One region of the Arthrobacter sp. UYEF36 genome, then DNA from elsewhere that is predicted to be linked to it. Evidence: riboswitches for the same ligand, from Rfam matches in the RefSeq annotation. Region 1 holds a riboswitch; each other region holds the start of a gene.

Region 1 (4,951 bases):
ACGTCGTCGTCGTGGCCCTTGGGCGGCTTGTTGCCCGTGGATTTCTCCCAGACGGTGTCAACGAGCTTGGTGCCGACAAAGCCGGCGAGCAGGCTGATGCCGGTGCCGAGCAGCTTGATGAAGATGTTCATTCTTCGGACTCCTTGTGGGAGGAAACAGGGCTTCCCCTAGCCTAGCGTTCCTGGCCAGGCGGTTCAGCCAGGGACGCGGGACCGCCGCCGGGGGCCGGGACCAACGCCCCTGTCGGGCGGGTCGGGCCCGGACCTACCTTCAAACATGGACCAGCCCAAAACCCGGCCGCGTGGCCACCCCGCGCCTCAGGCCACCCCATCGTCCGACGGCCAGACCTGGCGGCGGCTCTATTTCTGGGCCGGCATCTCCTCGGTGCTTTTCGTGGCGCTGCTGATTCTCGCCCTGGTCCTGGACTTCGCCGCCCCGCCGCCGGTCCACGGAGGCGCCGAGACGCTGGAATTCATCGCGCGGAACAAGGGGATCTACGTCGCCGAACAGCTGTTGTGGATCGTGCCGAACGTCCTGCCGGTGCTGGTGTTCGTGGCGCTTTTCCTGGCCCTGGCCCCACTCGATAAGAGCCTGGCCCTGCTGGCCGCCGTGACCGGTGCCCTGTCGTGGGGGCTGATCCTCGCCGTCCCGGTCACCAGCAGGGGCTCCCTGGTGCTCGCCTACCTCAGCGATCGATACGCGGCCGCGCCCGACGACGCCGCCAGGCTCCGCTACGCGACCGCCGCCGAGGCCATCGTGGCCGAGAACAACACCCCCGCCGCCGTCGGCGTTCTGTCGGCGCTCGGCATCCTGCTGATCTCCGTCGTCATGCTGAAGGGTGTGCTGCCACGGGCCCTCGCGTGGCTGGGGATCGTCACCGGCGGACTGGGCAGCATTGCGGAGGCGCTCCGGCACGCGGTGCCGGAGTCCTACTGGGGTTACGGGGTGCTGATGTGGGTCTGGTTCGTGGCGGTAGGGGTTGCGCTGATCCGGCTGGCGGCGCTGACACCCCGGGGCAGGGGCAGGAGCAGCAGGCTAGCCTGACGTCCCGGAGCGGCCGAGGATTTCCGACAAGGCTTCGACCACGAGGTCGTGATCGGCTTTCTGCGGCAACCCCGACACTGTGACCGTGGCGACCATACCGGTTCCGCGCAGATAGATGGGGAAAGCACCACCATGCGCGGCGAACTCCATCTCGTCGAACCAGTCGTTGTCCTCGATCCTCCGCCCGGCCGCCCGGGCCCGAAGACCGACCAGCAGCGACGGGACTTCGTACCGCACGGCAGTACGCTGTTTGGCCCGGATCCAGCGCTCGTTGTCCGGAGTGGCGCCCTCCAGTGCCGCGTGGAAAAGCACCTGCTCACCCTTGGTGATGTCGATGGCGATCGGATGGGAGCGCTGCCGGCCAAGTTCAACCAGGAGAAGTCCGAGGTCCAGGGCGTCGTCTTTGCTGAATGACCGGAACTGCAACTCATCCATTTCGGCCAGGATGCGGCCGATGAGCGCCGCCAGGGATCCGTGCGGCTGCGGTTCTGCCGAGTCCGGGTCGTAGCCGGGGGAAGACACTGATGAGTTGGTCAAATGATTCAGCTTCCGTTGGTTAGCCGCCGTTGGTGGCCTGCGGACCGCGGCGTCCGGAGTTCCGATGCTGTGCCGACTCTACCAAGCCGGCCGTTGCCGGTCACCGGGGCCGAAGCCGGCGGATTGTGACGGACGGCCCCGGAAAACAACCCGCCACGGGTGTAAACTGGGCCACGCCCACAAGGGCGATATTTACATACGACAGGGGAGCGCCGCCGTCGGGCATCACCGGAGGAATCCGGGGAACCACAGGTGGGCGCTGAGAGTGCGGACAGCCGCAGACCCTCGAACCTGATCCGGTTAGTACCGGCGCAAGGGAGTCGAGTTCTCAGAGTGCGCGGGGCGGCGGCGGAAGCTGCGGGACCCGGGTCACTCTCCCCTCCTGTTCCTCAGGAGGACGATATGACTGACACATCAGCCAAGCACGAACCCGCCGGGCACGAACCTGCCGGGCACGAATCTGCCACCACGCCCGCCCGACGCAGCCATAACTGGCGTGTGGTGGACATTGTGGTGGCCGCGTTGATCGCGGTGGCCGGCGGCGTGATTTTCTGGGCCTGGTCCCAGGGCGCCAACCTCATTTCCGCCCCCGTGAACGCGTTCTACCCGCCGCTCACCGGGCTTTACGCCGGCGGCTGGATGATCCCCGCGGTGCTGGGCATGCTCATCATCCGCAAACCGGGCGCCGCGCTGTTCTGCGAAGCCGTGGCCGCCACCGGCGAGCTGATCATGGGCTCGCAGTACGGCACCACGGTGCTCATCTCCGGCCTGTTGCAGGGCCTTGGCGCCGAACTGGTCTTCGCCGCCTTTATGTACAGGAAGTTCAACCTGCCGGTGTCCCTGCTGGCCGGTGCCGGGGCGGGCCTGTTCTGCGGTCTGAACGATTCATTCATGCCCTGGGGCTGGAACATCGCCTACGCCGGCGGCGACAAGCTCGCGTACATCATTTTCACTGCCATCTCCGGCGCCGTGATCGCCGGCGGGCTGTCCTGGCTCGCCACCCGCGGCCTGGCCAGGACCGGGGTGCTGAGTTCCTTTGCCTCCCGCAAGGCAGCCGCGGAGCCGGTCTTCTCCTGACGTCCGCACACTGATCATGACAACCTCCGATACAGTCCGCCCGGCCGCAATCACCGCCCGTGGCTGGGGCTGGCGGCACGCCGGCCGGTCCCGGCCCGCCGTCAGCGGCCTGGACCTGGACATCCGGCCCGGGGAGCGCGTGCTGCTGCTGGGACCCTCGGGTGCCGGCAAATCCACGCTGCTCCACGCCCTGGCCGGTGTGCTCGGTGACAGCGCCGCGGGCAGCACTGAGCGCGCGCCTGCCGCGGCGGCGGACCCCGAGGACGCGGACGAGGCCGGCAGCCTGCTGATCGACGGCGCCCCGCCGCGGGCCCGGCGCGGCCGGGCCGGGCTGATGCAGCAGGACCCGGAGACCCAGGTGGTGCTCTCGCGCCTCGGCGACGATGTCGCCTTCGGCGCGGAAAACCTCTCCGTGCCCCCGGCGGATATCTGGTCACGGGTAGCGGAAGCGCTGGACGACGTCGGGCTGGGACGGCTGCCGCTGGACCACCCGACGTCTGCGCTTTCCGGCGGGCAGAAGCAGCGCCTGGCGCTCGCCGGCATCCTGGCGATGCGCCCCGGGCTGATCCTGCTCGACGAACCGACCGCCAACCTGGATCCTGCCGGCGTCCTGGAAGTCCGCGACGCCGTCGGCCGCTGCCTGGAGAAGACCGGAGCCACCCTGGTGGTGGTGGAGCACCGGGTTTCGGTCTGGAAGGACCTTGTGGACCGGATTGTGGTGCTGCAGCCGGGATCGGCCACTGACTCCGCCGTGTTGATCGACGGGCCGCCGGACCAGGTCCTGGCGCAGGCACGGGACATGCTTACCGCGGCGGGCGTCTGGGTGCCGGGCTACGTGCCGCCGACCCGGGCGCGCGGCGGTGCGCGGGATGCCGGCGCGTCCGGCGCGCCGGGAGGGAACGCAGCCGGCGCCAGCACCGCGGGGCGGCTCCTGCTGGCCGCGGAAAGCCTGGCCGTGTCGCGCGAACGGCCGCGCCGGGCCGGTCTCCGCGGCGGTTTCCGGCCCATCCCGCCGAAACCCGTGCAGTCCGGCATCACGGCCCAGGTCCGGGCCGGGGAGGCCCTGACCATCACCGGCCCCAACGGCTCCGGGAAGTCCACCTTCGCCCTCACGCTCGCCGGCCTGCTCGCGCCCGTGTCCGGCACGGTTTCTGCCACGCTGGATCTCAGCGCCGGTGCCGGGATCGATCCGTACCGGTGGAAGGCGCAGCAGCTGATCGCCAGGATCGGCACCGTGTTCCAGGAACCCGAGCACCAGTTCGTCACCGGGCGGGTGCTCGATGAGCTGATGTTTGGGCCCCGGCATCTGGGCCGCGGCGAGGAACGCGTGGACGAACTGCTGGAGCGGCTGCGGCTCACGGAGCTGGTGGACGCCAACCCCTACACGCTCTCGGGCGGCGAAAAACGGCGCCTGTCGGTAGCCACCATCCTCGCCGCCCATCCGCAGGTGCTCGTCCTGGACGAACCCACCTTCGGCCAGGACGCCAACACCTGGGCGGAACTGGCTTCCTTCCTCTCCGAGCTGCTCGACGACGGCACCGCCGTCGTGTCCGTGACGCACGATGCCGAATTCAGCGAGGTCCTGGGCGGCACCGAGCTGAGCCTCCGGGCCCCCGAACACCAGGAACCCGGGAAGGTCGCCGCGCCATGAGGCAGGAACTGATGCTGCGCGGCAACCATGCCCTGCTGACCCGCGCCAACCCGCTGGCAAAGTTCGCCGCCGTGATGCTCATCACGATGGTGCTGGCGCTGTCCATCGACTGGGTGTCCGCCTCGGTGGCCCTGGCCTTCGAGCTGGCGATCCTTCCGCTGGCCGGGCTGACTCTCGGCCTGCTCTGGCAGCGCGGCTGGCCGCTGATCCTGGCCGCCGCACTGGGCGGCTGGAGCACCACGATCCTGGCGCCGGACAGCGGGAGCATCCTGTTGGACGCCAGGATCTGGTCTATCAGCGAAGGATCCCTTGAGCTCGGGCTGGGGTTCATGCTCCGCGGCCTGGCCATTGCCCTGCCGGCAGTGCTGCTGATGAGCTGCACGGACCCCACGGACCTGGCCGACGCCCTCGCGCAGAAGGCGAAGCTGCCGCACCGCTTCGTCCTCGGGACGCTGGCCGCGATGCGGCTCGTGGGGCTCATGGCCGAAGAATGGCAGACCATTGGCATGGCACGCCGTGCCCGCGGTGTGGGCTCCCACGGGAGTCCGCTGCAGCGGCTCCGCGCCACCCTGGGGCAGAGCTTCGGGCTGCTGGTGCAGGCTGTCCGGCGCGCCTCCCGGCTCGCGGTCACCATGGAGGCCC
Region 2 (4,951 bases), on a different contig from region 1:
CTGGCGCCGCCGCGGAGCCGTTCCAGCTCAACCCGCTTTATCCCGACTTCCTTGAGCAGCTGCAGCACGGGCGCGGCGGTGCCGGCGTCGAGCTCGGCCTGCACCCCGCGGTAGTTGAGCTTCGCCTGGCTGCGGACGGTTGCACGGCGGACCAGCACCGCGGACACCTCGGCCGCGGCATCCAGCTCGAATTCCCAGACAAACGCAGCGCAGTGCTGGCCGGCCAGCAGGCTGCCGGCTTCTTCGCTGATGATTTCCGGATGCAGTGGAATCCGGCCGTCCGGAGTGTAGAAGGTCTGGCCGCGGCGGCGGGTTTCCGCGTCGAGGGCCCCGCCAGGGGCCACGAAGGAGGGGACGTCGGCGATCGCGTAGAAGACCTTATAGCCCTCACCGGAACGGTCAATGAAGAGGGCCTGGTCCAGGTCGGTGGAGGACGCCGGATCGATGGTCACAAACGCGATGTGCGTGAAGTCCAGCTCCGGCAGCTCATGCCCGGCGACTGCCTCCTTGGCTTCCCGGAGTGCGTCCTCAGGGAAGGGGCCCGGCAGCTCCAGCGTCGTGCGCAGCGCGTTGAGCGCCTCGGCCAGTTGGTTCTTCTGCTGGTGGACACTGGGGGTCAAGCGATGATGGGACACGAAAATCAGATTAGCTTCATTTACGCCATTAGTCTTGGATCATGAGCACATCCCCGGCCGATCCTGCCCGTTACAACAGCTTCCTGATGGATCTGCTCGGCGTGATGGCCTACGGCGAGCTTTCCGCCTTCGAACGACTCTCCTCCGATGCACGGTATTCACCCACCCTGCACGACCGTGCGGTGCTCGGCCGGCTCGCCGTGATCGAGTTCCAGCACTATGAGCTGGTGAGCGCCAAACTCGACGCCATGGGCTTGGACGCGGAGGCCGCCATGCTGCCGTTCCAACCGTCCGTGGACCACTTCCACGAACGCACCCGGCCGGCGGACTGGTACGAATGCCTGATGAAGGCGTACGTCATAGACACCCTCTCCGTCGATTTCTACCGCGCCATTTCCCGCTACGTCGACGCCGGAACCCGGCCCCTGGTGGAGCAGATCCAGTCCGATGGGGGATCGACGGCGGTGCTGCGGGAGCGGATCAAGACAGCCCTTGCCGACGACCCACGGCTCGCCTCGCGGCTGGCGCTGTGGGCGAGGCGGCTGCTCGGGGAAGCACTGACCCAGGCGCAGCGGGTGAGTTTTGAGCACGCCTTCATCGGGGGCCTGATCGGCGCGGACGAGGACCGGTCCAAGGAACTGGTCCGCGAGTTGATGGGGGGACTGGCGGCGAACCACTCACGCCGGATGACCGAGCTCGGCCTGGCCGGCTGAACGGACGGCCCGGACCGGCTTCAGTTTCCCTCGCTCAGTTCTCCGCGGCGTCGAGTGCCGCGAGCAGGGCCCGGGCAGCGTCCGCGGGATTGTCGGCTTCGGTGATGGCGCGGACCACCACGATTCTCCGCGCGCCCGCCTCCACCACCTGCTCCACATTTCCAAGGTCAATGCCGCCGATCGCGAACCACGGCACCTCGCCCGCGACTTCGCGCTCGACTTCGCCATCGACCAGGGCCGATGCCCGGCGGGTCGCGTCGGCCGCGTAGCGCACCAGGTCAAGTCCGACGGCGGCGCGCCCCGGCTTGGTGGGTGTGGCCCACACCGGCCCGGCACAGAAGTAGTCCAGGCCATGGGGGCCGGTGGAGGCGGCAATGGCTGTGTCCACCTGGTCCGGGCTGTGGGTGGAGAGCCCGATCGCGGTGTCCTCGCCCAGGAAGTCCCGGGCAGCCCCGAGGGGGATGTCCTTTTGCCCGATGTGGAACACCGGCGCCCCGGAGAGCGAGGCGAGGTCCGCCCGGTCGTTGACGGCCCAGAGACGGTCGTGTCGGCGGGCCGCCTGGTGCAAAACCTCCAGGAGTTCCAGCTCCTCGGCTGCCTCCAGGGACTTGTCGCGCAGCTGGATGATGTCAACGCCGCCGGCAAAGGCCGCGTCCACGAAGTCCGCAAAGTCGCCCCGGTCCTGGCGGGCCCCGGTGCAGAGGTAAAGGCGGGCAGTGGCGTGGGCGGCATCCTGGCTCATGCTTTCAGCCTAGTTCCTCTAAACTGGGCGAATACCGCGGGAGCCCGCCGCAGCCGATCACGCCACAGGCGTCCGGCGCGGGCGGGCTGAGAGGGCGTCAGAGCCGACCGCTTGACCTGATCCGGTTAGTACCGGCGTAGGGAAGGAATCCTTCATGTGCCCCACATCCGCCCGCGGCACGCCCGCGGGACCTAAAGCAGCGCTGGCCGATGACGCCCAAACCCCGGAATGTTACGACGTTGCCGTGATCGGCGGCGGAGTCGTCGGCCACGGGATCGCCTGGGTAGCGCGACTCTCGGGCCGGTCGGTCGCCCTGATCGACGACGCCCCCGGAAGCGGCGCCAGCTGGGCGGCCGCCGGCATGCTCGCCCCGGTGAGTGAACTGCACTACCAGGAGGAAGCCCTCCTCGAACTCATGCTGGAATCCTCCCGCCTTTGGCCGGCTTTCGCCGCCGGACTGGACGCCGGAGCGGATGGTGGAGCCGGGCGTGCCGGGACGGACACCGGCACGGGTTACCTCACGACGCCGACCCTCGCCGTCGGGGCCGACGCCGCCGACCGCCGGGCGCTCGCGGACCTGCGCGCCGTCCAGCAGGCGTACGGCCTCGCTGTCGAGCCGCTGACCGTCCGCGAGGCGCGACTGCGTGAGCCGCTCCTGAGCCCGGGCATCTCCTGCGCTTTCGACATTCCCGCCGACCACCAGGTGGACCCCCGCCGCCTGCTCGCCCGGATCGGCGGGCTCCTGGCCGCCGACAGCCGCTGCCGGATCATCAGCCGGCGCGCTTCCGGGCTGCTCTGGGCGGACGGACGGGTGGCGGGTGCCAGCTTGGTCGGCGGCGGTACGGTCCGGGCCAAAGAAACCATTGTGGCCAACGGCCTGGGCGCCGCCGCACTCAAGGGCCTGCCCGCCGGACTCCGGTTGCCGCTGCGGCCGGTCCACGGCGACATCCTCCGGCTCCGGGTGCCGGAAAAACTGCGGCCGCTGCTGACCTCAACGGTGCGGGGACTGGTCCGTGGGGTGCCGGTCTACCTCGTTCCCCGGCAGGACGGCACCGTGGTGATCGGAGCCACCCAGCGGGAAGATGACCTCGGATCCGACAGCCAGACGGAAGCCTCGGACCGCGGCAACCCGGCTGGCGGTAACGCTGCTGGCGGCAACCCCTCTGGCGGCAACGCGGCTGGCGGCAACCCCTCCGGCGGCGCCGTGTCCGCGGGCGGCGTCTACCAGCTGCTGCGCGACGCGCAGCAGCTGGTCCCCGCCGTCGCCGAACTGGAACTGCTCGAGGCCACGGCGCGGGCCCGGCCCGGGACCCCGGACAATGCGCCGCTGCTGGGCCGGGTCGCTGATCCGCAGCACGGGGACGTTGCGGGGCTCATCATCGCCACCGGGTTCTTCCGGCACGGCATCCTGCTTACCCCCGCTGCCGCGGAGATCTGCCGGCAACTGCTGGACGGCGTCGCGGACCCCCGCTGGGCGCACTTCCGGCCTGACAGATTCGCCACCGGCACGCCGGTCACCGGACCGCCGGAAACAGCCCACCGGGACACCACCCACCTCGACACCACCCCTGAGCACAGCAAGGAAACGGTATGCGCATCAGACTGAACGGAACAGAGCACTCGCTCGCCGACGGCGCCTCGGTCAGCACCCTCGTCAGCCAGGTCACCGGCCGGTCGCTGGCCCCGAACGGCCAATCTGCGGACGGCGGCAAACTTGGGGTCGCCGTGGCCCGCAACGCGGAGGTGGTTCCCCGCAGCCAATGGCACGGCACCGCGCTCGCCGACGGCGACGACATCGAGCTGGTCACGGCGGTACAGGGAGGATGAGCAACATGGCGGAAACCACACGGGTCACGGTCCAAGCGGTCTCACCGGCGGCGACAGATCCCTTTACGGTCGACGGCGTGCAGCTGGGGTCGCGGCTGATCATGGGCACCGGCGGGGCGCCGAGCCTGGACGGTCTGGGGGCCGCGCTGCTGGCCTCCGGCACCGAGCTGACCACCGTCGCGATGCGGCGCTACTCGCCCGCGGAAGCCGGGTCGCTGTTCCAGCTGCTGCTGGACCACAACATCCGGGTGCTGCCCAATACCGCGGGCTGCTTCACCGCCAAGGACGCCGTGCTGACGGCCGAACTGGCCCGCGAAGCCCTCGAAACGGACTGGGTGAAGCTGGAAGTCATAGCGGACGAGCACACCCTGCTGCCGGATGCCGTGGAACTCGTCGAGGCCACCGAACTGCTCGTGGGCCGCGGGTTCAAGGTCTTTGCCTACACCAATGACGACCCGGTGCTGGCCCTGCGGCTGGAAAACCTTGGCGCCGCCGCGGTGATGCCCCTGGGCGCGCCGATCGGTACCGGCCTGGGCATCCTGAATCCGCACAACATCGAGCTGATCGTTTCGCGGGCCTCCGTGCCCGTGGTCCTGGACGCCGGGATCGGCACCGCCTCCGACGCCGCCCTGGCCATGGAGCTTGGCTGCGACGCCGTGCTGCTGGCCACGGCCGTGACCCGCGCGCAGAATCCGGTGCTGATGGGGGAGGCCTTCAAGCACGCGGTGATCGCCGGTAGGCTGGCCAAAAGGGCCGGCAGGATCCCGCGCCGGGAGCACGCTCTGGCGTCCTCGGCAATGGAGGGCCGGGCCGAATTCCTCTAGGGCCGGACCAGCCCAGCCCGCACACCCTGCGGTCGGGGCCATGCAGCGGAAGGCCCGGCCCGACGCAGCAAAGGAGCCCGCCATGGCAACCCCCGACGACATCCTCAACGAGAGCCAGGTCGACGCCGCCCTGGCAGAGCTGCCGGACTGGAGATACCGGCTCGGTGGTCTCGTCACGGCCTACAAGGCACCGACGGCGGCCGCGGCGCT
Region 3 (4,951 bases), on a different contig from region 1:
CTCAAGGACCGCCTGCCGGAAGATGCGGGCGTCATTGTCCGCACCGCCGCCGAGGGTGCGTCCGAGGAAGAGCTCACGCACGACATCAACCGCCTCCGCGCCCAGTGGGAAGGAATCGAGGGACAGTCGACCTCGACCAAGATCCTCGCCCCCGAACTGCTCTACGGCGAACCCGACCTGACCATCAAGGTGGTCCGTGACGTCTTCAATGAGGACTTCTCCAAGCTGATCGTCTCCGGCGAGGAAGCCTGGGACACCATCGAGGCCTACGTCACCTACGTCGCGCCGGATCTCGTGGGCCGGCTGGAGAAGTGGACCAAGGACACGGACATCTTCGCCGCGTGGCGCATCGACGAGCAGATCCACAAGGCCCTGGACCGCAAGGTCTTCCTGCCCTCCGGCGGCTCCCTCGTGATCGACCGCACCGAAGCCATGACCGTGGTGGACGTCAACACCGGCAAATTCACCGGCAGCGGCGGCAACCTCGAAGAAACTGTCACCAAGAACAACCTCGAAGCAGCCGAGGAAGTCGTCCGGCAGCTCCGGCTCCGCGACATCGGCGGCATCATCGTGATCGACTTCATCGACATGGTGCTCGAATCGAACCGCGACCTCGTGCTGCGCCGCATGGTGGAGTGCCTGGGACGGGACCGGACCAAGCACCAGGTCGCCGAGGTAACCTCGCTGGGCCTCGTGCAGATGACGCGCAAGCGGATGGGCACCGGGCTGCTGGAAGTCTTCGGCGAACAGTGCGAAACCTGCGCCGGCCGGGGCATCGTCACCCACGATGAGCCGGTGGAGCACCGCCGCGCCAACGTCGTGGCGGCCGAGCACCACGTTCCGCGCACTGAGCACCAGCCCGCCGCCGCGCGGACCGAACGCAAGGGCCGCCGCCGCGGCAGGGGCGGCCAGGGCACGGACGAGCAGTCCGCCCCGGCAGCAGTCCACGCCGAGCCCACCGAGGCCGAGCGCCACGCCAAGGCCGAGACCACGCGCGCGGCGCTGGCGAACATCGCGGCCGCGGCGCACGCCGCCCACCTGCATGACGGGGAAGCGGCCACCGCTGCCGACGCCGGGACCCGCCAGGCCGCCCTCAAGGCAGCCGTCGAGCTGGCCGCCACGGAGGAAGCTGCCGGACGTCCCGCCGCCGTGCTGACGTTCGGCGGCGAGCAGGTCGCCCTGCCGTTCGTGGAACACGGAGACGAGTCCAGTGCGCCTGCGCTCACCCTGGACCTCCTGACCGAGGCCTTCGCCCACCTGGGTGAAGCCGAGGCACCGGCAGCCGAGGCACCGGCAGCCACGGCCCCGACAGCCACGGCCCCGACAGCCACGGCTCCGGCCGCGCAGGAACCGGCCGCGCAGGAACCGGCTCTGCAGGAAACGGCTGCGCCGTCCGTGAATGCGCCGGCAACGAAGGCTCCGGCAGCCCGGACCGCAACGGCCGCTCCGGCGCGCACGGGCGGAACCGGACCGGGACGCGCCCAGGCGCCGGGTTCCCAGACCGAAGCGGAAGCCGAGGCCGGCACCTCCCGGGCACGCCGTGGACGCCGCAACCGCAGCGCCAGCCGCGCCCAGGGTGCAGCCAACGAGACCTCGGTGGAACAACGCCAGGAAACCCGGCAGGCCGCCGCCATTTCGGTGCATGAGGCCAAGGTCCCGGCGGCCACCACGCCGGCGGCCAGGCCTGCCGCGAGCGAACCGATCATCCTCGGAGTCGGGGTTCCGGCCTCGGAGCTCTAGCACCGGAACAGTTCAGCAGGGCCGCGGGTGCGGTCCGGACGGCGTAGCAATACGACCAGGTCCGGGCCGCACCCGCGACTTCGTTAAGGGATACGGCTAGGCTGGAAACCTGACACGGGGTGCCGCGCATCGAGCCGGCTGAGATCCAGACCCGTTGAACCTGTCCGGTTAGCACCGGCGAAGGGATGTCTCTCTTGACCACCACCTCTACGTTTCTTCCGTGTGTCCCTGCCCCCTCGGCACCCCGGATCCCGCGGGTGCTCGCGATCGCCGGATCCGACCCCTCCGGCGGCGCCGGGATCCAGGCCGACCTCAAAAGCATCGCCGCGCACGGCGGCTACGGCATGGCGGCCATCACCGCCCTGACCGCGCAGAACACCCGCGGCGTCAGCGCCGTCCATGTCCCGCCGGCAGCGTTCCTCACAGCACAGCTGGACGCCGTCAGCCAGGACATCGACATCGACGCCGTCAAAATCGGGATGCTGGGGGATGCTGCCGTGATCGACGCCGTCCGCAGCTGGCTGGAGAAGGTCCGGCCCGCCGTCGTCGTCCTGGACCCGGTGATGGTGGCGACGAGTGGCGACCGGCTGCTCCAGGCGTCCGCCGAGACGGCGTTGCTGGCGCTGCTGCCGTACGCGGACCTGATCACCCCCAACCTCGCCGAACTCGCCCTCCTGCTCGACGAGCCCGTCGCCGGAAACTGGGCTGTGGCGCTGCAACAGGGCAAACGGCTCGCCGCGCAGACCGGGGCGACGGTCCTGGTGAAGGGCGGCCACCTCGACGGCGGCGGCTGCCCGGATGCGCTGGTCAACACCGGAGGACTGCTGGCCCAGGACGTCGTTGTGGTGCCGGGGGAGCGGGTGCCCACCCGCAACAGCCACGGCACCGGATGCTCGTTGTCCTCGGCGATGGCGACCGTGCAGGCCAGAATCATGGGACAAGCCGGGCCGGGGGACTGGGAGACCGCGCTCCGCGAGGTCAAGCCCTGGCTGCAGGAGGCCCTGCGCACCTCGGCGGACCTCGACGTCGGAACCGGCAACGGCCCGGTCCATCATTTCCACCACGTCCAGCAGCACACCCAGGACCATGGCAGGACCGGCCGCGTCCCGGCCGCGGGGACCTTCGCCGCCGCGCTCCGGGAAGCGGCCACCGGGGACCTGGCGGCGATCTATGGACTGGACTTCATCAAGGCCCTGGCCGTCGGGTCGCTGCCGGAGAAGGAGTTTGCCTACTACCTCGCCCAGGACGCCCTGTACCTGAACGGCTACTCCCGCGTCCTGGCCCGCGCCGCGGCGATCGCGCCCACAGAGGCCGAGCAGCTCTTCTGGGCCCGTTCCGCACAGAACTGCCTCGAAGTCGAGTCGGAGCTGCACCGCACCTGGCTGGGCACCCGTTCGGCGGGTGTGACGCTGGGACCGGTCACCAAGTCCTACGTGGACCATCTGCTGGCTGCCTCGGTCTCCGGCAGCTACGGGGTGCTGGTGGCCGCTGTACTGCCGTGCTTCTGGCTCTACGCCGAGGTCGGGGAGACCCTGCACGCGCAGTTCCTCGCCGCCGGCGCCCCGGACGCGCATCCCTATGCGGCGTGGCTGCGCACCTACGCGGATGAGGCGTTCGCCGCCGCCACCCGGCAGGCGGTCGCCTATGCCGACGCAGCGGCAAGAGCGGCCTCGGAGAGCGAACGGCAGGCCATGATGACGGCGTTCCGGCAGTCCGCCCGGTACGAGGTCGATTTCTTCGACGCGCCGCGGCTGCACGCCTGAGCCCGGGAGCCGGACGGAGCCTGTACGATAGGTGGGCACGGTTCCGGAAGTCGTTGCGGCAACACCCTGTCCATACAGAGTGGCGCCTACCACGTACCTCCCTTCGGAACCAGCCTCATTTGCGGCCGAAGGCAAAATTAGCGTAGTCTGGATCTTCGGTGCTTACGCCAACACTTGGGTTATGACCTTGAGGACGCTCCACTTGATTTCGAGTGCGATTGTCCACGGGATAGCTCATGGGTCCCCCCGGGGAACCCACCGGCGTAGAGGCACAGCGTGAGCCGGACCAAAAACTTTGGACCCAGGTTCCGCACGCAAATCTAGTAATAAACGTCGAGAGAAGTGAGTTCCCCAGTGGTGTACGCGATTGTCCGCGCAGGCGGCCGCCAAGAGAAGGTTTCCGTTGGAGACTTCGTTACCCTGAACCGCGTCCCCGGTGGAGCCGGCAGCACCTTTGAGTTGCCCGCACTGCTCCTGGTAGACGGTGACAAGGTCACGTCTGCAGCTTCGGACCTGGCCAAGGTAAAGGTTACGGCTGAGATCCTTGAGGACCTTCGCGGTCCCAAGATCGTCATCCAGAAGTTCAAGAACAAGACCGGTTACAAGAAGCGCCAGGGTCACCGTCAGGAATTGACCAAGGTCAAGATCACCGGTATCAAGTAACTACTCGTTACTGTTCAGGTTTTCAGCAGATTCCCCAGAATTTTAAGGCAGGCATTTCCAAATGGCACATAAAAAAGGCGCGAGTTCCACTCGCAACGGTCGTGACTCGAACGCCCAGTACCTCGGCGTCAAGCGCTTCGGCGGCCAGGTAGTTTCCGCAGGCGAGATCATCGTCCGCCAGCGTGGCACCCACTTCCACCCGGGCGCCGGCGTTGGCCGTGGCGGCGACGACACCCTGTTCGCCCTGACCCCCGGCGCCGTCGAGTTCGGCACCCGCCGCGGTCGTCGCGTTGTGAACATCGTGGCTGCAGCAGCTGCAGAGTAACAACAAGTCTTAAGTCGGTGGGGCGGACCATTAGGTCCGCTCCACCGGTGTTTTAACCGCATTACAATCATCTTGGGAGTCTTTGGACACCCGGGGAACAGCACTGAGGAGATCCACGTGGCTAGCTTTGTAGACCGGGTAGTACTGCACGTATCCGGCGGTACCGGCGGCCACGGCTGTGTCTCCGTTCACCGCGAGAAGTTCAAGCCGCTCGGCGGTCCCGACGGCGGCAACGGCGGCAACGGCGGCGACGTCATCCTGCGCGTCGACCCCCAGACCACCACCCTGCTTGACTACCACCACGCCCCGCACCGCCACGCCACCAACGGCGGCCCCGGCATGGGCGACTGGCGCGCCGGCAAACACGGCGAGACCCTGATCCTCCCGGTCCCCGAGGGCACTGTGGTCAAGTCCAAGGACGGCACGGTCCTCGCGGACCTCGTCGGCGAAGGCATGGAAT
Region 4 (4,951 bases), on a different contig from region 1:
AGACTTCGGTGAATCCCATGGAGCTTGTCCTTAGCTGTCCGGCGGCGCTGGGCCGCTGCTTTTTGGCGTCACTTCAGCCTAGCCGCTCCAGCCCGGCAGGCGCTCAGACCGGACATGCCCTCCCCTGACCGCGACCAATGGACATTTAGCCACTATGTCCGCTCCTGGCCACGACCGGAGGACATGCTCCGTGGTGCTTTCAGCGGAGAGTGGACATGTCCTCCGCCAACCCGGTCGCGCTCTGCCTGACCCGACCTGATCCGGCCTGGCCCGGTGGACATGCCCTCCCCTGACCTGCACGGATGGACATATGGTCACTATGTCCATCCGCTGCCGCCTGCGCTGGACATGTCCCTGAAACCGGGGCCCAGCAGAGGACGGGCTGCGACGCCGGGACCGAGCAGGCCCTCAGCGAACGGCGACGCGGATGCGGTTGCGCCACGGGTCTTCGAAGCGCAGCTCGGCTCCGGTGTGGTGGGATTGGACCCCGGCGGTCTTGAGGCGGTCAGCGAGGGCGCCGACGTCGTCCCCGGCCGGTACCTCGATCAGCACCTCGCCCAGGCCCAGGGTGTCGCGGCGGGGGCCGGCGCCGCGGCTGTTCCAGACGTTCATGGCCATGTGGTGGTGGTAGCCGCCGGCCGAGACGAACAGGGCCTGCCCGTGCCAGCCCGCCGTCTTTTCGAACCCGAGGGTTCCGACATAGAAGTCCTGGGCGGACTGGACGTCGCCGACCTGCAGGTGGACATGCCCGACGCCGGCATCGGCCTCGCGCTGGCCGGCCAGCGACGCCTCGGTGAGGTGCTGCTCGAGGTAGCGCTGCGGGGGCAGGGCCAGGCTGTCCATCACCACGTTCTTGCCGTCCCAGGACCAGGCGTCGCGGGGCCGGTCCCAGTAGAGCTCGATGCCGTTGCCTTCGGGGTCATTGAAATAGAAGGCCTCGCTGACGAGGTGGTCGGCGCTGCCGGTAAAGGACTGCGGCTCGAACTGTGCCGCACTGGCGACGGTGGCTGCCAGCGAGGACTGGTCCTCAAACAGCAGCGCCGTGTGGAAGAGACCTGCCTCGCCGCGGGCGGGCAGGTTCAGCCCGGGGGCCGGTGCCAGGTGGACCAGCGGCTTCCGCTTGCGTCCGAGGTAGAGCCCGCCGTCCTGCTCGGCCACGACGTCGAGGCCGAGGGCGCGCTGGTAGTAGTCCGTCATAAGCTTCATGTCGCCGACCTTGAGCATCACGGTGCCCATGGCGAGTTCGGCGGGAAGAAGATCCTGGGTGCTGGTTTCTGCAGTCATGTGATCGCTCCGATGCTTCGGCGGCCACCGTCCGTCGATGACCCTTCATAGATATAAATTACTTGAAGCTTCAATTTATTCCTAATGGAGCGCGAAGGTTCTAGCGGACCAGTTCTCCGCGCAGCACGATGCCCTTGAGGTTCTGGAGGGTGGCCAGGTTGCGGCGCGGATCCTCGGCGCAGACCAGGACATCGGCGCTGGCGCCGTCGGTGATCCCGTCCGCCCCGAGCCACTCCCTGGCGGCCCAGGCGCCGGCGCCGAGGGCCGCCGCGGCGGGGAGCCCGGCCGCGTGCAGCGCCTGGAGTTCGTCAACGATGCGCCCGTGTTGGATGACGCTGCCGGCGTCCGTCCCGGCGTAGATCGTAACGCCGGCCTCGAAGGCTGCCAGGACGCGTTCCGCCCGGCGCTCCCACAGGGAGCGCATGTGCGCCGCGTACCGGGGGAACTTCGCCTGGGCCTGCGCGGCGATGTCCGGGAACGTGGCGATGTTGATGAGCGTGGGCACGATCGGCACGCCCTGTTCGACGAACCGCGGCAGGTGCCTGGGGAGCAGGCCCGTGGCGTGCTCGATGCAGTCGGTCCCGGCGTCGAGCATGTCATCGAGGGTGTCCTCGGCGAAGCAGTGTGCCGTCACGCGGGCGCCCTCATCGTGGGCGGCAGCGACGGCGTCTTTCAGCGTTCCGGCCGGGAAGCTCGCGGCCAGGTCGCCGGCGTCGCGGTCGATCCAGTCCCCCACGAGCTTCACCCAGCCGTCGCCGGCGCGCGCCTGCTTGCGCACGGCCTCGACCAGGCCATCGGGTTCAACCTCGACGGCGAAGCCCCGCAGGTAACGCCGCGTCCTGGCGATATGCCGGCCTGCACGGATGATGCGCGGCAGGTCGGCGCGCCGCTGGAGCCAGCGGGTGTCGTGCACGGCGCCGGCGTCGCGGACCAGCAGGGTGCCGGCGTCGCGGTCCGCCCGGGCCTGTTGCTCCGCCTGCTGCCCGGTCACGTCCCCGCCGGGGCCGAGGCCGATGTGGCAGTGCGCGTCGACGAGCCCGGGGATGACCCAGCCGTCCAGCACGAGGTCCGGTGCGGCGGCCGGACGGTCGAAGGTCAGCAACCCGTCCACCGACCAGAGCCCGCGGCGTTCCTGGTCCGCCGCGGTGAGAATGGGGCCGGTGAACTCGATGATGCTGGTCATGGCTTCAAGCCTAAGCCTCGGCCTGACCGGGCGGCGTCACACGCGGCGGCCCTCCGGACGGCCTGTGGTAGCTTCGTCTACGACCACACGGGTGCCCTTGCAGGGGCTGAGATCGGGCTGATGCAGCCTGCGACCGTTGAACCTGTCCGGGTAATGCCGGCGAAGGAAGTGAGTATTTTCGTGAATACCCAATTAACCCAGCACAGCCCTGTCCGCAGTCAGGCTGTCCAGGCGACAACCACGCAATCGCTGAAGTCCCACTCCCTGGCTTTCATCACGGACGCCGACCACGGCATCCGCGTCCCGGTGACCGAAATCGCGCTGGCCGACTCCCCCGGCGGCGCCGCCAACGCCCCGTTCCGCGTGTACCGCACCGCGGGCCCCGGGAGTGAACCGGTCCGCGGGCTGGAGCCGTTCCGTGCCCCCTGGATTGAGGCCAGGGCGGACACCGAACCCTACGCCGGCCGGGAACGGGAGCTGCTCGACGACGGCAAGTCCGCGGTCCGCCGTGGTGCGGCGTCGGCCGAGTGGAGGGGCGCCCGCCCGGTGCCGCGCCGCGCCGTCGACGGCACGACGGTCACGCAGATGCGGTACGCGCGGGACGGGGCGATCACGCAGGAGATGCGGTTCGTCGCGCTGCGCGAGAACTGCGACGTCGAACTGGTCCGCTCCGAGGTGGCGGCGGGCCGCGCCATCATCCCCAGCAACGTCAACCACCCCGAATCCGAGCCGATGATCATCGGCAAGGCGTTCCTGGTGAAAATCAACGCCAACATCGGCAACTCGGCCGTGACCAGCTCCATCGCGGAGGAAGTCGACAAGCTCCAATGGGCCACCCACTGGGGCGCGGATACCGTTATGGACCTCTCCACCGGGGACGACATCCACACCACCCGCGAATGGATCATCCGCAACTCCCCCGTGCCCATCGGGACGGTCCCGATCTACCAGGCACTGGAAAAGGTCAACGGCGAGGCCAACGCCCTGACGTGGGAGATTTTCCGGGACACCGTGGTCGAGCAGTGCGAGCAGGGTGTGGACTACATGACCATCCACGCCGGAGTGCTGCTGCGCTATGTGCCGCTGACGGCCAACCGGGTCACCGGCATCGTGTCCCGCGGCGGAGCGATCATGGCCGGCTGGTGCCTGGCCCACCACCAGGAGAACTTCCTCTACACCCACTTCGATGAGCTGTGCAGGATCTTCGCCCGCTACGACGTCGCGTTCTCCCTCGGTGACGGGCTGCGGCCCGGCTCGACGGCGGATGCCAACGACGCGGCGCAGTTCGCCGAGCTGGACACCCTGGCCGAGCTCACGCAGCGGGCCTGGGATTTGGATGTCCAGGTCATGGTGGAGGGCCCCGGGCATGTGCCGTTCCACCTCGTCCGGGAAAACGTCGAGCGCCAGCAGGAACTCTGCAAGGGCGCCCCGTTCTACACACTGGGTCCGCTGGTCACTGATATTGCCCCCGGCTATGACCACATCACCTCGGCGATCGGCGCCACCGAGATTGCCCGCCATGGAACAGCCATGCTTTGCTACGTCACCCCCAAGGAACACCTGGGACTGCCCAACAAGGACGACGTCAAGACCGGCGTGATCACCTACAAGATCGCCGCCCACGCCGCCGATCTGGCCAAGGGCCACGCCGGTGCTCATGAACGCGACGATGCCCTGTCCAAGGCACGGTTTGAGTTCCGCTGGCGGGACCAGTTCGCGCTGTCCCTGGACCCGGTGACGGCCGAGGCGTTCCACGATGAGACGCTCCCCGCGGAGCCGGCCAAGACGGCACATTTCTGCTCGATGTGCGGGCCCAGGTTCTGCTCCATGCGGATCAGCCAGGACATCCGGGACGAATACGGTTCCGCGGACCCGCAGTCCGTGCTGGCAGCCGGGATGCGGGAAAAGAGCAACGAATTCATCGCCTCGGGCGGAAAGGTCTACCTGCCGGCGCCTGCCGTGGGCGGCCCCGGCGGCTAGGAGGCGTGGGCGTGCTGCTGCCGGCCGACGCCGGCGATGAACGCCCGGATGAGCCGGTTCCCCTCTGCTGAGTCCTGCGGCCGGTGCCCGCCCGCCGCGGTGCGGTGCAGGGCGCCGGTCTCACGCAGGTAGCCCGCGATCTCCTCATACAGCGGCTCCCAGCCGCCGGTCAGGACCAAAGTGGGGACGCCGGGGACAATCTGCAGCGGGGCCTCCCAGGGCGGAACCTGCAGGCGCAGGCGGCGCGCCTCCCGCTGGTCTTCCGGGCTGGGGGCGCCAAGGGTCGCTTGGGCCGGGGTATGGGCGGCGAACACCCGGCGGACGAATTCGCGGTGGAAATCCTCATCGCTGAGGTGGTGGCGGACCTCGAAGAGCGGCTGCATCAAGGCACGGTGCGCCGCCGTCGCCGGCAGTTCCGCGGTGAGCGAGAGGCAGGCCGGTTCCACGAGGGTCAGCGAATGCACCAGGTCCGGCCGTTCGACGGCGGCCAGCATCGCGGAGATG

The links. A riboswitch is a leader RNA that binds a small molecule or an ion and turns the genes downstream of it on or off. The one in region 1 is predicted to bind thiamine pyrophosphate.
Region 2: linked by a shared signal. The riboswitch ahead of ABIB29_RS02060 (FAD-dependent oxidoreductase) and the one ahead of ABIB29_RS14885 (ECF transporter S component) in region 1 are both predicted to bind thiamine pyrophosphate.
Region 3: linked by a shared signal. The riboswitch ahead of ABIB29_RS06365 (bifunctional hydroxymethylpyrimidine kinase/phosphomethylpyrimidine kinase) and the one ahead of ABIB29_RS14885 (ECF transporter S component) in region 1 are both predicted to bind thiamine pyrophosphate.
Region 4: linked by a shared signal. The riboswitch ahead of thiC (phosphomethylpyrimidine synthase ThiC) and the one ahead of ABIB29_RS14885 (ECF transporter S component) in region 1 are both predicted to bind thiamine pyrophosphate.

Annotation. Positions count from the first base shown of each region.
Region 1 covers NZ_JBEPOX010000010.1:53,267-58,217, forward strand. Annotated here, with positions in the region: gene ABIB29_RS14870 (DUF4235 domain-containing protein) at 1-131, opposite strand, end outside; gene ABIB29_RS14875 (DUF4386 family protein) at 277-1,044, shown strand; gene ABIB29_RS14880 (heme-degrading domain-containing protein) at 1,036-1,581, opposite strand; TPP riboswitch at 1,775-1,917, shown strand; gene ABIB29_RS14885 (ECF transporter S component) at 1,984-2,658, shown strand; gene ABIB29_RS14890 (ABC transporter ATP-binding protein) at 2,675-4,309, shown strand; gene ABIB29_RS14895 (energy-coupling factor transporter transmembrane component T family protein) at 4,306-4,951, shown strand, end outside.
Region 2 covers NZ_JBEPOX010000001.1:423,591-428,541, forward strand. Annotated here, with positions in the region: gene ABIB29_RS02045 (RNB domain-containing ribonuclease) at 1-635, opposite strand, end outside; gene ABIB29_RS02050 (ferritin-like fold-containing protein) at 677-1,348, shown strand; gene thiE (thiamine phosphate synthase) at 1,383-2,090, opposite strand; TPP riboswitch at 2,117-2,251, shown strand; gene ABIB29_RS02060 (FAD-dependent oxidoreductase) at 2,245-3,696, shown strand; gene thiS (sulfur carrier protein ThiS) at 3,681-3,917, shown strand; gene ABIB29_RS02070 (thiazole synthase) at 3,923-4,741, shown strand; gene ABIB29_RS02075 (4a-hydroxytetrahydrobiopterin dehydratase) at 4,824-4,951, shown strand, end outside.
Region 3 covers NZ_JBEPOX010000002.1:505,780-510,730, reverse strand. Annotated here, with positions in the region: gene ABIB29_RS06370 (Rne/Rng family ribonuclease) at 1-1,740, shown strand, start outside; TPP riboswitch at 1,846-1,943, shown strand; gene ABIB29_RS06365 (bifunctional hydroxymethylpyrimidine kinase/phosphomethylpyrimidine kinase) at 1,926-3,503, shown strand; gene rplU (50S ribosomal protein L21) at 3,858-4,166, shown strand; gene rpmA (50S ribosomal protein L27) at 4,228-4,491, shown strand; gene obgE (GTPase ObgE) at 4,609-4,951, shown strand, end outside.
Region 4 covers NZ_JBEPOX010000001.1:848,255-853,205, reverse strand. Annotated here, with positions in the region: gene ABIB29_RS03930 (hypothetical protein) at 1-19, opposite strand, end outside; gene ABIB29_RS03925 (VOC family protein) at 409-1,284, opposite strand; gene ABIB29_RS03920 (amidohydrolase family protein) at 1,385-2,467, opposite strand; TPP riboswitch at 2,545-2,652, shown strand; gene thiC (phosphomethylpyrimidine synthase ThiC) at 2,648-4,447, shown strand; gene ABIB29_RS03910 (alpha/beta fold hydrolase) at 4,444-4,951, opposite strand, start outside.